Linked DNA regions of Luteolibacter flavescens. The protein of the gene in region 2 interacts with the protein of the main gene of each other region in a pairwise test. Links are inferred from orthologs where the notes say so. Each region holds a gene or a part of one and is shown on either strand. Other genes may lie near its edges.

The links.
Region 1: the proteins of OKA04_RS18640 (region 2) and priA interact in binary tests that used the Escherichia coli proteins (3 or more experiments, as listed by UniProt). The link is inferred for Luteolibacter flavescens from one-to-one orthologs.

Annotation. Positions count from the first base shown.
Region 1 is NZ_JAPDDS010000003.1:396,033-404,003, forward strand. What follows is about bases 1,564-4,540. They hold priA (replication restart helicase PriA), read left to right. Parts: upstream 1,564-1,927; coding sequence 1,928-4,153; downstream 4,154-4,540. Other genes in these bases: OKA04_RS07565 (hypothetical protein), read right to left, coding at 1,564-1,712; OKA04_RS07575 (tetratricopeptide repeat protein), read left to right, coding at 4,270-4,540. Outside these bases: OKA04_RS07555 (YwqG family protein), read left to right, coding at 1-277; OKA04_RS07560 (hypothetical protein), read left to right, coding at 288-524; more of OKA04_RS07565, read right to left, coding at 531-1,563; more of OKA04_RS07575, read left to right, coding at 4,541-5,334; OKA04_RS07580 (SGNH/GDSL hydrolase family protein), read left to right, coding at 5,389-6,828; OKA04_RS07585 (hypothetical protein), read right to left, coding at 6,825-7,565; OKA04_RS07590 (ethanolamine ammonia-lyase subunit EutB), read left to right, coding at 7,738-7,971.
Region 2 is NZ_JAPDDS010000012.1:20,931-28,702, forward strand. What follows is about bases 2,804-5,581. They hold OKA04_RS18640 (single-stranded DNA-binding protein), read right to left. Parts: upstream 4,554-5,581; coding sequence 4,053-4,553; downstream 2,804-4,052. Other genes in these bases: chrA (chromate efflux transporter), read left to right, coding at 2,804-3,992; rpsF (30S ribosomal protein S6), read right to left, coding at 4,633-4,920; pth (aminoacyl-tRNA hydrolase), read right to left, coding at 4,936-5,523. In the rest of the region: OKA04_RS18620 (ABC transporter permease), read left to right, coding at 1-858; OKA04_RS18625 (ABC transporter permease), read left to right, coding at 861-2,012; OKA04_RS18630 (hypothetical protein), read left to right, coding at 2,043-2,573; more of chrA, read left to right, coding at 2,685-2,803; OKA04_RS18655 (50S ribosomal protein L25), read right to left, coding at 5,639-6,226; OKA04_RS18660 (reverse transcriptase family protein), read left to right, coding at 6,592-7,772. UniProt on the Escherichia coli protein: Plays an important role in DNA replication, recombination and repair. Binds to ssDNA and to an array of partner proteins to recruit them to their sites of action during DNA metabolism. Acts as a sliding platform that migrates on DNA via reptation.

The DNA.
Region 1 (7,971 bases), on a different replicon or contig from region 2:
ACAGATGACGCTTTCCGAAGCGAACCCGCCCGAGGACCACCGAGTCCTGTCCGCACCCGCCCTCGTCCAGGAGGACATGGACGACGATCTGGCAAACGCCGCCGGATTCCTCGGTCTCCCCTCCTCCACGAAATGGACGCTGCTGCTCCAGCTCGACTCTGATCGCGACCTCGGCTGGTGCTGGGGCGACGCCGGGTGCCTCTACTTCTGGATTCCGGAAGAAGACCTAGCGGCAGGTCGCTTTGATCAGGTCTGGACGATTCTCCAGTGCTGCTGAAGATTCCGGCATGGCCCAGTTCGTCGAGCGAGTCGCCATCGAGTGGTATGAAGTGCAGGCCGGCCGTGTCCACGTCCGGAAGGGTCACCCGTCGCACCTGAAGGTGAATGCGCTGAAGAAGCTCTTCGAAACCGAAAAGGTCCCCGGCATCACCGGCTTCTGGACCACGCGCGACCGCTGCATCCACTTCAAGCTGAACTTCCCGCAAGACCTGCGCCCGGCGGTGCGCGCGATCGTGGATCCTTGAAGGGATTCAGCCCCCGGGAGTGACTCCCTCGGGGATGGAATCCAGCACTCTGGCACGCAGCGTGGGATCATCAATGCGCTGGGCCCAGGCCCGCGCGGCATCCTGGTCACGCCGCCACAGGAAATTCGCATAGACTTGGACGGACGCGGCATGGCCCGGTGCGCCCACATTGCCCAGTATCCACTCTCCCGCTGCCTGATGGTCACGCTGGCACCACGTGTTCATCGCATGAATGGTCGCGCTCTCCATGCCGGTCCGCCCCGCCCACTCCATGGCCTCCGCGGGACTGCGCTCGGCGAAGGCACTTGCCGTGCTGGCCACGATGCCATTTTGCTCCACCCACGGCTCGTCGAGATTTTGCTCCAGCCATGCCGCTGCCTTGTCGGGCTCGAAGGACCGCTTCACCTCGGCGATCCGGTTGGCAAAGCCTTCGATGTCCTTCGCCGGTGCGCCTGACTTCTGGATCCCGGCGAACCATTCATCCAGGTCCTCCTGTCCACCCTGACGGCTGATCCCATCGACGATTGCTCCATACTCGCCGCTCATGCCCAGCCCGGACCTGAAGATCCACTCCGCGGCAGCCTTCGGGTCCACATTCGACCAACCTCTCACCAGCCCGTAGACGAGCGAGCGGTCGCCACGTGCCATCTCGGGACTCGCCTCCACATGCTGGAGCGCCGATGCAGGATCGGTCTCGGCCCAGTGGAGCAGCGTCCGGTTCCTCGCCTCTCCCTTGGCGGCCTCGTTCCAGCCTTCGAATTCCGGGCTCTGGATGAATGCCAGCGCGCTGGCGGGATCGCGCCTGCCCCAGCTCTCCCAGATCCTCGACCACTCGCCGGCATTGCCACATCCCCTGAGATCGCTCTCGCGGATCAGGGCCAGGACGGTCGGGTAGTCCGCCACCTCGATGCGCTCCAGCATGCGCTCGAACTTCGCCAAGCGGCGATTCTCCACGCTGTCCCGGAAGATCGAGCGCACCGAGTCGGCGAACTCCCGCGTTTCCTCGCGCGATTGACCCCGTGGGCGCGTCCGCCCCGCCGGACCGGCGGACGAAGAGCCTTCATGGAAAGCGGAGCCGCGACTTGAAGCTGATCCGCCGCCCTCGGCACCGGCCGCGGCAGCCTCAGCCTGACGCCCCATGAGCCAACCGCCCAGTCCGCCGGCCATGAGCCCTGAGATGAAGATCATGGCAGCACGGGAGCGAAGAATGGATGAAGCACTCATGGGTGGACGTGACTGTGACTCCTTATCTCATGACATGGCATTACATCGGCGACCGGGAAGCAAGGCGGATCGCGATGGAAGCGTGTCCTACCAAGCTGGACCCGGCGGGCATCGCTCCCGGCCAAATCGCGAAAAATTTCGCGCCCAATCGGTTCCAATCGTGTCTAGAAGACCCCCCGATGCCCGCCGCCCGCGTCCTCATCGACGGCCCTTCCGAGCTCGTCTTCGACTACGCCATCCCGGATGGACTGAATGTCCAGCCCGGCTGCCGCGTGCGCATCCCCCTGCGCAACAAGCTGTCCCAGGGCACGGTGCTGGATCTGGTGCCGCAGCAGGACGACCTCGGCTTTGCCCTGCGCCCTCTGCATTCCCTCAGCGATCCCGAGCCGCTGATTACCCCGAACCTGCTGAAGGCGGGCCGCTGGATCGCGGACTACTATGGATGCAGTATTGAAAGCGTGATCCGCGCGCTGCTACCGGAGGCCGTCAGGACCGAGGACAATTCCGCAAAGGTCCGCAAGACGGTGGTGCTCGATCACGAGCCCTCTCCCGAGACGCTCGCCAAGCTCCAGAAGCGTGCGCCGAAGCAGGCCGCCATCCTTTCCCTGCTCACTCACGCTCCGGAACGGAAGATCGCGCTGGCCGACCTGGGCGACGGTGCATCCGCCTCCGTGAAATCCCTCGCGAAGCAGGAATTTGTCCGCGTGCTTGAGGAGGAAGTCCGCCGAGATCCGGAGGCGGATGGCGTCGAGGAGATCCTGCCCGACACCCCGCTCCCGCTCAATGACGAGCAGGAGGCTTCGCTTGAAATCATCCTTTCTTCGCTGCAATCCGCGGAGAACAAGCAGCCCATCCTGCTCCACGGCGTGACCGGCTCGGGCAAGACCGAGGTCTACCTGCAGTCCACCCGCGCCGCGCTGGACATGGGCAAGACGGTGCTGGTCCTGGTGCCGGAGATTTCCCTGACGCCGCAGACCGTGCGGCGCTTCCGCGCGCGCTTCGCCGGCATGCAGGACCAGGTGGCGGTGCTTCACTCGAATCTCTCCCAGGGCGAGCGCTTCGACGAATGGCACCGCATCCGCAAGGGCATCGCGCGCATCGTCATCGGCGCGCGCTCCGCGGTCTTCGCCCCGCTGCCGGATCTCGGTCTCATCCTCGTGGATGAAGAGCATGAGAACTCCTACAAGCAGGACCAGATCCCGCGCTATCACGGGCGCGATGTCGCCGTGCTGCGTGCCGCGCTGGAAGGCTGCACCATCGTGCTCGGCTCCGCCACGCCCTCGCTGGAGTCGTTTCAAAACACCCTCGAAGGAAAGTATCGGCTCGTGCGACTGGCCAAGCGTGCCGACGGCCAATCGCTGCCGCTGATCCGCGTGCTCGACATGCGGCTGGAGAAGCAAAAGCAGAAGGGCGGCATGGCCATCCTCTCCGACCGGCTGCGCAATGCCCTCGAGCAACGCCTGCTGAAGAACGAGCAGTCGATCCTCTTCCTCAATCGCCGCGGCTTCGCGCGCTCCCTGCAATGCCCGTCATGCGGTGCCGTCTGCATGTGTCCTCACTGCTCGGTGGCGCTGACGTATCACCGCGATGAGGAGAGGCTGATGTGCCACATCTGCGGGCATCAGGCCGTGGTGCCTCGCAAGTGCCCGGAGTGCCGCGACCCGGCAATCGCATTGCAAGGCTACGGCACGCAGAAGGTGGAGGAGATCATCGCAAAGGTGCTGCCGAATGCGAAGGTCGCCCGCATCGATGCCGACGCGATGCGAAAGAAGCACGCGCTGCGCGACCTGTTGAATGCCTTCCAGGCCCGCAAGATCGACATCCTCATCGGCACACAGATGATCGCGAAGGGGCTGCATTTCCCGAATGTGACCCTTGTGGGAATCCTCAATGCGGACATCGGCCTGCATGTCCCGGACTTCCGCGCGGGCGAGCGGGTTTTCCAGTTGCTCACGCAGGTGGCCGGTCGTGCCGGTCGCGGCGATTTGGAGGGCGAGGTGATCGTCCAAACCTTCACGCCGCACTCGCCCTCGATCCAATTCGCACGGCATCACGACTTCGACGGCTTCGCCGAGCAGGAGCTGGAATTCCGCCGTCAATTCAGCTTCCCGCCCTTCTCACACTGCGCCGTGCTCACCAGCCGCTCCACCCACGAGCGCCGCGCGGAATTCACGCTCCAGACGCTCCACCGCCGTCTCACGGAGAATACGCCGCCGGACATCATCATCGGCGACCCGCTGCCCAGCCCGCTGGTGAAAACCCACGGCCAATTCCGCTTCCAGCTCATGCTGCGCAGCACGAAGGCCCGCCCCATGACCCGCCACGTGCAGCAGGTCCTGCAAAAAACCACGCTCCCGGAAGACGTCACCGTGGTCTTTGACATGGACGCGTGGAGCTTCACGTGAAACTCCGCTTTTCCCGCGTTTTGCGATTTTGCGTGGGGAGTGCATGACACATTCCAACTTGCCTGTGCGGCGGAGCGGGTCGATGGGTGCCCGCTAAGAAAAAATTCGCCGTTAGCATGAAACCCACATTCGCCAACGAACCGGACCTCAAAGAGGCCTTGAAAGAAAATCCCGCCGACTGGGAAACCCGCAAGCGACTGGCCCATCTCCTCTACGATCAGGAACGCTTTACCGACGCTGCCAACCTCGTGTGGGCGGCGGATGAAATACCGAACATCGACATCGAGCTCGCCTTCGCCGCACGCGTGCTGGCAAAGGCGGCACCGAGGAAATCGATACGCCTGCTCACCGCGCTCCTGGAGCTGAACCAAGGCAAGGCAGTGCAGAACCTGGGACTCGCGAATGCCCTGCTCCATCATGGCATGGTGCTGCAGGCGGCGCGATTCTACGGAGCTGCGATGGAAGCCGATCCCGATCTGGGAAATGCTGACCTCGAGCACTTCATGCTGTGGATCGACGACGAGGAGTCCCTGTGGGGGAACTTCAAGAACCGGAGCCCGCGCCTCGGCGAGCTGCCATGGATGAAGCGCAGCCTCGAGGAATCGATGAAGCTGACCGCCTCCATCAGCCGACACACGACGCCGATCCGCGTGGCGAGCCTGCAGGAAGCCCTCGGAGAAGAACTGACCAACGAACTCTACGAGCAGACACCTGCGAAAAACGCGCAGCCAAGTCCGCCACCGGCAGTGACGATCCCGCTGGATCGCGTCGCGGAGAAAGACCGGCTCTTCGACCCGGAACTCGGAGCAGCAAATGCACCGGAGCCAGCGAAGAAGAAGGCACGTCCCGCCGCGAAGAAAGCGGCCAAGACTCCGGACAAGCCAGCCAGTGCGCCGAAGCCATCATCCGGCCCGCCTGCGCCGGATCTACCGCCGCCGCCGACCGTGGCCCCGACAGCAGCGCCTGCTGCTGCGACCGCGCCTCGCAAGCCCGCACTGCCACCACTGACTGCCAAACCGGGTGGACCACCATCTGGCGTCCCGGCGCCCAGCCTGCCCGGCGGAGCAAAGGCCCCGGCGCGATCACCCGATCTGCCCGGGCTCACGAAGCTCAAGCTGACGCCATCCCATCCCTCGAAAGTGAAAATGCCTTCGAGCGTCGCGGTGGACGATGAAAGTTGAGTAGGGAGATCTCCCGGATCGACTTTGCGGGGGCCGACCACTATCGCTCATGCGATGAAGGTCGCCCCCGCTTTTCTTGCCACTGTGTTCTTGTTCCATGCCGCTCCGTTGGAAGGTGCCGAGCAGATCGTGACCCTCGGTGACTCGCTGACCTTCGCCTACGAGGCATCGTTTGCCTTCGAGAAGAAGATCCTGGGAACCACCTATGGAGACGGCTTTGGCCCGCAAGTCCGCAATTGGGTCGAGATATTGAGTTCAAATACCTATCGAAAGAATCATTTTGACCTCGGGGCTAGAGACTCAATATCGCTCCTAGTCGGCGGTTCGCTCTACTTCCGCCAAAAGCACAACTGGGCCATCCCCGGTCTCAAAGTCGATCAGCTCCGCCGCTTCGTCAGCGGCGACGCCACGGTCACCGATCTCCTCGCGGAGGACCCGGACTTCGCGAGCTTGAGCCTGGCGCTGAGTTTTTCGGACTTCAACGAGAACACCGATTTCAACGTCACCGATCTGGAAGCACAGATCGCCAATACCGCCGAACGTCTCACCTTCTTCATCGGCGGGAACGACATCAATGGCGTCTATGGTACCATCTACAATGGCGGCTCGCCCGGGACCTTCGTCGATGACTTCATCGCGGACTCCGCCTTCATCCTCGACTGGGTGCTCGATATCAATCCGGGCATTCAGATCGTGGTGGTGAATGTCCCGCACGTGGGCATCACCCCGGATGTGAAGGCGAGCTACCCCACGCATGCGACGAAGACGCCGCTCGTGACGAACGTGCTGGCTGATCTTAACGCACGCCTCGCCGGTCTCGCAGCCGAGCGTGGACTCGGCTATGCCGATATTTTCACCCCCACCCTGCCCCTGCTGGGCACGGCACCATTTTGCATTCAAGGCCTGCCCTTCACGAATTCTGGATCCACGACGGGCGATCTGAACTACGTATGGCTGAATGGCCCGGTGAGCGCGAACTTCCACCCGAACACGAATGCACAGGCAGTCATCGCGAACACCATCGTCGATGCCTTCAACCGTCACTACGGCACGGGCATCGCACCCCTGACTGCCACGGAGATTCTCGGCGGCCTGCTTGGCAAATCGGCAACCGCCATCGACATGACCTACACCACGTGGATCTCGAATTACGGGCTGCCCGCCGCATCCTCCGATGCAGACTCGGACGGCGATGGCATCGCAAATGGCGTGGAATTCGCGCTCGGACTCGATCCCACCTTCCACGACTCGTGGAAGGTCAGCACGCGGATCGTGAATGGATCGGGCGGCAAGGAACTGGAGCTCGCCTATCCCGTGCGGCTCACCTCTACGTCCCGCTTCACCCTGCGTCCGGCGGCAGCGGTCGGCTCGCTCGACACATTCGTCCCCTTCACCGTCCCGCCGGCTCCGGGTGTGGATGGCGTTGCGAGGGCCCGCATCTCGGCCAGCGGACCGCGTGCTTTCCTGAGACTTCAGGCTGACATCGCCAACTAACGCTTCAGCGCGTCACTCCAGTCGATCTCGCGCTCCAGGTATTCCACATACCGGCGGCGGGCAGCGGGCCAGCGTTTTTCCTCCGGCCAGGCCGCATCCGATTTGTCGGCTTCGGCGCGCTTGGCATTCTCCGCCTCCGCTTGCAGGCGGATGAGTTCTTGGTGCCATGGTTCCGTGACCTTCTCCAGCTTCCTCCACAGGTGATCGTCCATGCCAAACCACTGCCGACGAACCTCCGTCAGTTTTTCCGTCAAAGCTTGAGACTCCGCGTTGAAACGATCACTCAGATCCCCGCAGGCATTCCGCTTCGCATGATAAGCGACCATCGCATCGTAGGCCGGCCCTTCTCCAAGGGGCAGATTCTTCATCGCAGCTTGGAGCTTCTCGTCAGCCTTGCGGATGTCTTCATCGGTCGTCCTCGCTCTGGCTGATTCGGCCTTGAGCGCGATTCTTTTAGCACCCTTTTCGAGCCGGGCTTGCTCGCACTCGAAGGCATAGGTGCCAAACTCCTTGATAAGTCTGGTCCAAGTCTCCGCGTCCTGCCTGCGTAACTCGAACATCAACCGGGTCATCTCAAGCTCAGCCACGCGCACCTCATCGGCAGCAGCCCACTCCGTCTCGAATCTCTCGAACCGGTGCCGTGAAAGCTCCCTGAATTGGGCCACCATCCGATTGGCGATGTCGACTGGATCAGGAGCTACCGCCACGGCTTTCTCCTGACCGGACTCCTGGGCCATCACGCTCCCCGTGGCCCCGCAACACGCGGCGATCACCCCGGCAAGAGCCGATCTGCCTGAAAACACCAGGCTCCTGATTCGCGGGACATTCGATCTCATCTGCTACTCCGATCATCGCAGCCAAAGATTCGCCGTCACCTCAAAAAGGCGCGTGACCTGCTAGCGACACCGCATGCCATGGAGCACCACCATCGCCGGCCGCCGCCATGGCTTCGCCGACCTGCGCGCCTTGCTGGCGAAGGCGACACCACTGCGCTCCGGCGACATGCTCGCGGGCCTAGCCGCCACCTCCGCGGAGGAGCGGGTGGCCGCCCAGCATCTCCTCGCAGACCTTCCCCTCTCGCATTTCCTCACGGACCTCCTCGTCCCGTATGAAGACGATGAGGTCACGCGCTTGATCCATGAT
Region 2 (7,772 bases):
GTGAACAACTGCGGGGCTTCGCTCGATGTGATCACCTTCCGCGGCGTGCCGGATGATCAGCTCGCGAAATTTGCGCCGGAGATCCAGGTGATCGCCGGCAGCATGGAGGAATGGCAAAAGCGTGGTGATGGCGCGCTGGTCGGCGAGGTCTTCGCCCAGCGGCGCGGCTTGAAGCCGGGCGATCGCTTCGACGGCGCAGGCGTGACCGTCACCGTCGCGGGTATCCTCCGGTCACCATTCCCGCAGGACAACAACGTCGCCTATGTGAAGCTGCCCTTTCTCCAGCGCGCGTCAAAGGCGGGCCTCGGCGTGGTCACGCAGTTCAATGTGCGTGTGAATTCGGGGGATGATCTGAAGCCGGTCGCGAGAGCCATCGACGAGCGCTTTCACTCGGATGCCCAGCCGACCGACACGCGGCCGGAGAAAGCCTTCTTTGCTGAGACCGCCGCCGAGTTGATCGAGCTGATCGGCTTCACGCGATGGCTCGGCATCGGTGCTGTATTGGCCGTGACCGCCCTCGTTGCGAATGCACTGCTGCTCGTGGTCCGCGGACGCGTGAAGGAGAATGCGGTGCTGCGCACGCTCGGCTATCCAGGCCGCGCCATCGGCTGCCTGGTCATCGGTGAGGGTGGCATGCTAGGGCTGGCAGGTGGCATTGCAGGCGTCGGCTTGTCCGCCGCCTTCCTCCGCTGGCAGAGCTTCACCATGGGGAATGAGGGGCAGACCCTCGCGATCCAGCCGGATGCCTCGGTCATCGTCACCGGCATCCTCGCGGCGCTGCTGTTAGGCATCCTCGCCTCGTTGTGGCCCGCCTGGCAGGCCGTGATGCAACCCATCGTCAAGAACCTCCGCGGATAATCATGCTCCCATTCTCATACGCGGTGAGGAATCTCACCCGCTCGAAAAGCAGGCTGCTCCAGACCATCGGCGGCAGTGCCCTTGTGGTGCTGCTGGTGATGGCCGCAGTGGCGATCAACCAAGGGATGAAGCGAGTGCTCTCCGCATCCGGTTCGCCGAACAATGTCGTCCTCGTCGGGGCGGGATCCGAGGAAAGCATCCAGCGCAGCGAGGTGGCGGAGAGTGCCGCCGGGATTGCGGAGGCGGCCGTCCCCGGCATCGGTGAAGAGCTCGGGGTGCGAGCCGTCTCCAGCGAGATCCACTACATGAATTATGTCGATCTCGGTGGCGGCCAGCGGGCGCAGGCAATGTTCCGCGGAGTCACTCCACAGGCGCTTCGCGTCCATCCGGAGGTCCGCGTCATCGCGGGGAGCTTTCCTTCCGCAGGGCAGATCATGATCGGTCGGCTGGCCTGGCGAAAGCTCGGTGTGCCGGAGGCTGCCCTGCAGCCGGGAAAGCACGTCACACTCGATGGCCAGGACCTCGTGATCTCCGGGATCTTCGCCGCTCCCGGCACGGTGCTGGAGTCGGAGCTATGGGCCACCCTCGGGGACATCCGCGTGCTGTCGAAGCGCGAGACGGTATCCTGTGTCGTCCTCCGCCTCGATGATCCCGCGGGATTCGCCGATGCCGATCTCTTCGCAAAACAGCGGCTCGATCTCGAACTCAGCGCGATCCGCGAGAGCGACTACTATGCACGCCTTAGTTCGTTCTTCAAGCCGCTGCGGGCGATGACCTGGATCACCGCAGGCCTGATCGCTGCGGGAGCCTTGTTCGGCGGGGTGAATACGCTTTACGCGGCATTTGCCTCGCGGGTGCGAGAGATGGCCACGCTGCAGGCAATCGGCTATGGCCGCGGCGCGCTGCTCGCCAGTCTGGTCCAGGAAAGCACGCTGGCTTGTCTCACCGGCACCTTGCTCGCGTCGCTCGCCGCGGTGCTGCTGCTGGATGGACGCACCGTGCCATTCTCCATCGGTGCCTTCACGCTCGAGATCGGGCCGGGCGTTGCGATCACCGGCGTGGTGACCGGGCTGCTCCTCGGCCTGCTGGGTGCCTTGCCCCCGGCAATCCGCTGCCTGAAACCATCTCTTCCCTTCGCCCTCCGGTCCTCCTGAATCTCTAAACCACTACCAACAAACTCCATCATGAAAACAAAACTGATCCTTGCCGCCGCCGTCAGCCTGCTCGCCTCCTGTCAGGAGAAGTCCGCACCCGCTGCGGAGCAAAAGACTCCAGCGGCACCGAGCGCGGAATTGTCGAAGGTCTTCGCCACTGTCCCCACGGGTGAGGCGAAGGCCATCCATCTCGTCCGCACCACCGTGCAGCCCGGTGATGAGATCACCCTGACCGGGCGCATCATGGGCAAGTCGAAACCTTTCGTCGAAGGCCGCGCCGCTTTCGTGCTGGGCGATGCGGAAGTGCTCACACCATGCAGTGAGAAGCCGGGCGACAACTGCGAGACGCCGTGGGACACCTGCTGCAACTCCGCCGAGGAAAAGAAGGCCGGCATCGCCACCATCCAAATCACCGGAGCCGATGGCAAGGTGCTGGCGGAAGGCGTCGAAGGAGTCGGCGGACTGGCCAATCTCGCCACCGTGACGGTCTCGGGCGAGGTCGCCCCGGGATCATCCGCGGATGCCCTGATCGTGAATGCGACCGCGCTGCAGGTGAAGTGAGGTGATGCGAAGTATGGGCGTGCGTGTGACGCTATCGCCACCGATCTTTCCGGGTATCCCGGGGTGCCTCCTTTGACATGGCTGGCTCCCCGGGCAGCCCGGGCTTTGGCGATGACTTCACCTCCTCCCGTTCCCACGTTTCGAGAAGCGTTGCGCTTCTGGATCAAGCTCGGCTGGATCAGCTTTGGCGGTCCGGCGGGGCAGTTCGCGATCATGCACCGGGAACTGGTGGAGAAGCGCCGCTGGCTGAGCGAAGAACACTTCCTGCACGCGCTGAATTTCTGCATGCTGCTGCCCGGGCCGGAAGCCCAGCAGCTCGCGACCTATCTCGGTTGGCGCCTGCACGGTGCCCGGGGTGGCATCGCGGCAGGTGCCTTGTTCGTGATTCCCTCGGTCCTCATCCTGTTTTTCCTGAGCTGGCTCTACATGGCCGGGGGTGAGGTGACGTGGATCCAGGGGATCTTCTACGGACTGATGCCGGCGGTCATCGCGATCGTCGCATCGGCGGTGAAGCGCATCGGCTCGAAGGCGCTGAAGACACCGGCGCTGTGGGTGCTGGCACTTCTCGCCTTCGTTGCGATCTTCTTTTTCAAGGTGAACTTCGTCGTGATCCTGACTGTCACAGCATTGGTCGGATGGATCGGCGCAAGATTCTGCCCGTCGCAATTCCCGGCGGGGAAGGGGTATGGGAAAGCGGATGCGGGAAGAGCATCCTTTGTGCAGCTCCCGCCATCGCCTCGCGCGACCTTGCGGCGGAGCCTTACCGTGACTGGCATTTGTCTCGCGCTGTGGTGGCTGCCGGTCGTTGCTTGCGGGCTGCTGTCAGGCTGGCATGGCGTCCATTTCCAACAGGGGCTCTTCTTCAGCAAGACGGCGATGGTCACGATCGGCGGGGCGTATGCGGTGCTGCCGTATGTGAACCAGATGGCAGTGGAGCATTACCACTGGCTGGATGCCGGGCAGATGATGGCGGGCCTAGGTCTAGCGGAGACGACGCCCGGGCCGCTGATCATGGTGCTGCAATTCGTGGGCTTTGTGGCCGCGTGGCAGAATCCCGGCGACATGTCGCCTTTGCTAGCAGCGACGTTGGGAGCGGGAATCACCACGTGGGTGACGTTCTTGCCGTGCTTCCTGTTCGTCTTCCTCGGCGCGCCTCATGTGGAGAGGCTGCATGAGCGACCACGGCTCGCATCGGTGCTCACGGCGATCACCGCTGCCGTCGTGGGAGTCATCCTCAATCTCGCGATCTGGTTTGCCATGCACGCGCTCTTTCCCGAGGGCAGGGGCTTCGATGCGATCGTCGCCGTGATGGCCATCGCCGCGTGGATCGCGATGGAGAGATTCAAGGTGGGCATCCTCCCCGTGCTTGCGACGTGCGCGGCGCTGGGGGTATTGGTCTCGATGCTCGGTGGCGTGTAGGGAAGCGCTCTAACTCCGCTCCACGAAAAAGGCCGGGCATTGCTGCCCGGCCTTTTCGGTTCAGAAGGGAATGTCGTCTTCCTCGTCGTGGTAGTCGCCGGAGCTTGCCGGCGAGGCACCTTGCGGTGCGGAAGATTGGCGCGGCTGCTGGGAATACCCGCCGCCACCGCCACCGTCTCCATTGCCGGGACGCGAGCCGCCACCACCACCGCCGCCTGCACCTTGCTTGCCGTCAGGCAGGAATTGCAGGACTTCGGCGACGACCTTGAGCTTGCTGCGCTTCTGGCCGGACTGCTTGTCCTCCCAGGTGTCCATCTGCAAGCGGCCTTCGACGAAAACGCCGCGGCCCTTGGTCAGGTACTTCTGCGCATTCTCCGCATTCGTACCCCAGACGGTGATGTCCACGAAGGTGGTTTCATCGGACCAGTTGCCATTGCCATCCGCGACACGCCGGTTCACGGCAAGACCAAGGTCGCCGACAGCGGTTCCCTTGGGAGTGTAGCGGACTTCGGGATCACGGGTGAGATTCCCGATCAACATCACTTTGTTGAGATTGGCCATGGCAGGGTAGGGGCAGGCTAGTTATGGCAAGGAAAGGGAAGAAAGATGAGGTGTTCCAGTGAACATCTCAAGCGAAATCTCAGGCAACGCGCTGGAAGTGCTGCAGGTGAACGTTTCCGTTCAGCTTCAGCTTCTCCTGGATGCGGGTGATGGTCTCAGGCTCGGCCTTGAAGGAGTAGCTCACGTAGTGGCCGCTTTCCAGATGGCGGGAGGCGTAGGCGAACTTGCGGCGGCCGAGCTGGCGGACGTCGGCGACGTTCGCGCCTTCGGATTCGATTTCCTTGCTGACGGTGGCGACGAGGTCATCGATGGTGCCTTCGATCGACTTGGTGTTCAGGATGACGAGTCCTTCGTACTTGCGGCTCATGTGGGGTCGTTTTGGTTAGGTGGTTCCGTTGTTGCTATTGTAAAATCCGGCTGCGGCCGTGAGGCCTTGGGAGAGCGCAAGCTGCACAGCGGCAACGGCTCTTGCAAGTGTGTTTTCAAGCGCTTCCCGCTCATCCTCGCGGAAGGTTCCCAGCACGTGGCCGGTCATGTTTCCAGGCTCCGAGGCACCGATCCCGACCTTCAGCCGGGGGAAGGCGTCGCCTCCCAGATGCTCGATCATGGACTTGATTCCATTGTGCCCTCCGGCGCTGCCTCTCTCGCGGAAACGCAGCTTGCCGAGCGGCAGCGAGACATCGTCATAGACCACCAGCACCTGCTCCGGCGTCCACTTGTGAAAGGTGGTGATCTGGCGGACCGGCCGCCCGCTCAGGTTCATGAAGGACTGCGGCTTCACCAGCAGCACTCCGGACCCGGGGAGCTTCGCGACGTGGGATTGCCACTTCGGCTTCGACTCAAAGGGCACGCCGGCGAGCAGCGCAAGTCGCTCCAGCACCATGAAGCCCACATTGTGGCGGGTGTTCTCATACTGCCGGCCGGGATTGCCGAGGCCGACGACGAGGGGAATGGATGCTCCGGTTTCCAATGCGGGAATCTGAAATCTGAAACGTGAAATCCGGGATCTCAGATAAGAATCCCGGTCTTCAAAACAAAAGCCCGGGCCGCTGGTGCGGACCGGGCTTTCGGAAAAGAAATACCGATCAAGCGGAGGCGGCGGCCTCGGAGACGGCGGCGGCGCTCTTCGCCACGTGGGCGATCACGACGTCGTCGGCGTGGGTCGCGGTGACACCGGCTGGAAGCTTCACGTCGCCGATGTGCAGCGAGTCGCCTTCGTTCAGGTGGGTCACGTCGAACTCGAGGACTTCCGGCAGCACGGAGGCCACGCAGCGGACTTCGAGGGTGTGGCCGAGCTGCTCGAGCAGGCCACCGGCCTTCACGCCTGCGGCTTCACCGGTGAGGTGCACCGGGATGTGGGCGGTGATTTCGCTGTTCTCGTCCACCGAGAGGAAGTCGATGTGCAGCGCCTTGCCCGAGAGCGGGTCGTGCTGGACGGTCTGGAGGAAGGCGAGCTGGTTCGCACCGCCGAGGTCCAGATTGATGAGAATGTTTTCCGAGGTGGCGTGGGCCAGCAGTTCGCCGAATGCCTTGGCATCCACCTTCAGGTTCTTGTTTTCGGTGCCGCGTCCGTAGATGACGGAAGGGATCCAGCCCTCGCGACGCAGTTGTTTGAGGACACCGGAACCGGAGCGCTGGCGCGGTTCGGCTTTGAGAACGTGCTTCTTGGCCATGACGAAATGGGCGTGAGGATTCAGGACCCTTGCCGCGAGATTTCCGCGGCCGGGGGCGGGGTCTGTAGCGGTCTCCCAGGGGTTTGTCAAAATTTTGTTCAATGCGGTTTTCGGATCGTGTCCGGGATGCGGCGGGCTTTGACGTGATCGCATCCGTCGGCGTAGCGTGATGACGGATCGCAGGGAGGCCCGCGCGCCAAGCTGGCCATGTGTGGAAACGCACCCGGCCTCCCCGGGGATACCCCGGGGGATCGACTCATCAAGGCATCACGAGGCCCGGGCCTAGTCACGCTCCCGCGTGAAACCGCCCGCGCCAGACCGGACGCGTTGGTGCGCGGTGCCTCCTTGCATCCACCCGCCCGCCAATGTCCTCCCGAGCCCACAGCATCCGCCTGCTGGCCGCCGCACTGGCGGCCGGGCCGATGGATGATGTGGAGGCACTGGTGGATCGCGCGAGGCCGCTGGTGGGGGACTTGGGAAAGGCCCGCTGGCTCAGGCCGCTGGCGGAAAAGCTGGCCCGCGAATTCGGAGCCCAGCCGCGCCCGACCGTGCGCCAAGTGATGGATCGCATCCTCGACCATCGTTCCTTCATCGAAGCATGGACGCGCGGGCAGGGTAGGATCACCGCCGCCCACGTGATGCCGGTGATGGCTCCGGCGGAGGGTGCCCCGAGGTCGTGGGATCTGCCGGGGATTTCCACGATAGGGGAGCTGTCCGATGTGTTGGGAATCCACGCCGATGACCTCGGCTGGCTGACCGCCTACGGCACAGCGGAGCACTACCGTCACCGCTGGCACCAGAAGCCCGACGGTCGCTTCCGGCTGATCGAGATGCCGAAGACCCTGCTGAAACACGTCCAGCGGAGGGTGCTGCGGCGGATCCTCGATGCGATCCCGCCGCACGAGGCGGCGATGGGGTTTCGCAAGGGAAGCTCGGTGCGTGATTTCGTGGCACCGCACGCGGGCAGGCACGTGCTGGTCCGCATCGATCTGGAAGACTTCTTTCCCTCGATTTCCTCAGCCCGGGTGCTGCGGGTATTGCTGACGGCGGGCTACCCCGAGGCCGTGGCGCATGCCCTGACCCGGCTGGTGACGCATGCCGCCCCTCACGGCGTCGTATCGGAGAAGCCGCTCGCGTGGGCGGCGAGGCGACGGCTGGCAACGCCTCATCTGCCGCAGGGGGCTCCGACTTCTCCCGCACTGGCAAACCTGTGTGCCTTCCGCCTCGATTGTCGCCTGGGCGGTCTCGCGAAGGCCGCGGGTGCTAATTACACGCGATACGCGGACGATCTCCTTTTCTCCGGCGGCGAGGATTTCGCGCGGCAGACGGGGCGCTTCGTTGTCGCGGCTGCGGCTGTCATCCTTGAAGAAGGATTCACGCCGAATCATCGCAAGACCCGCGTGATGCGTCGGGGGCAGCAGCAGCACGCTGCCGGGGTCATCCTCAACGAGCGGCCGAATATCGACCGCCGCGAATACGACCGGCTGAAGGCGATCTTGACGAATTGCGTCCGCCACGGGGCCGAGTTGCAGAACTGCGAGGGGCA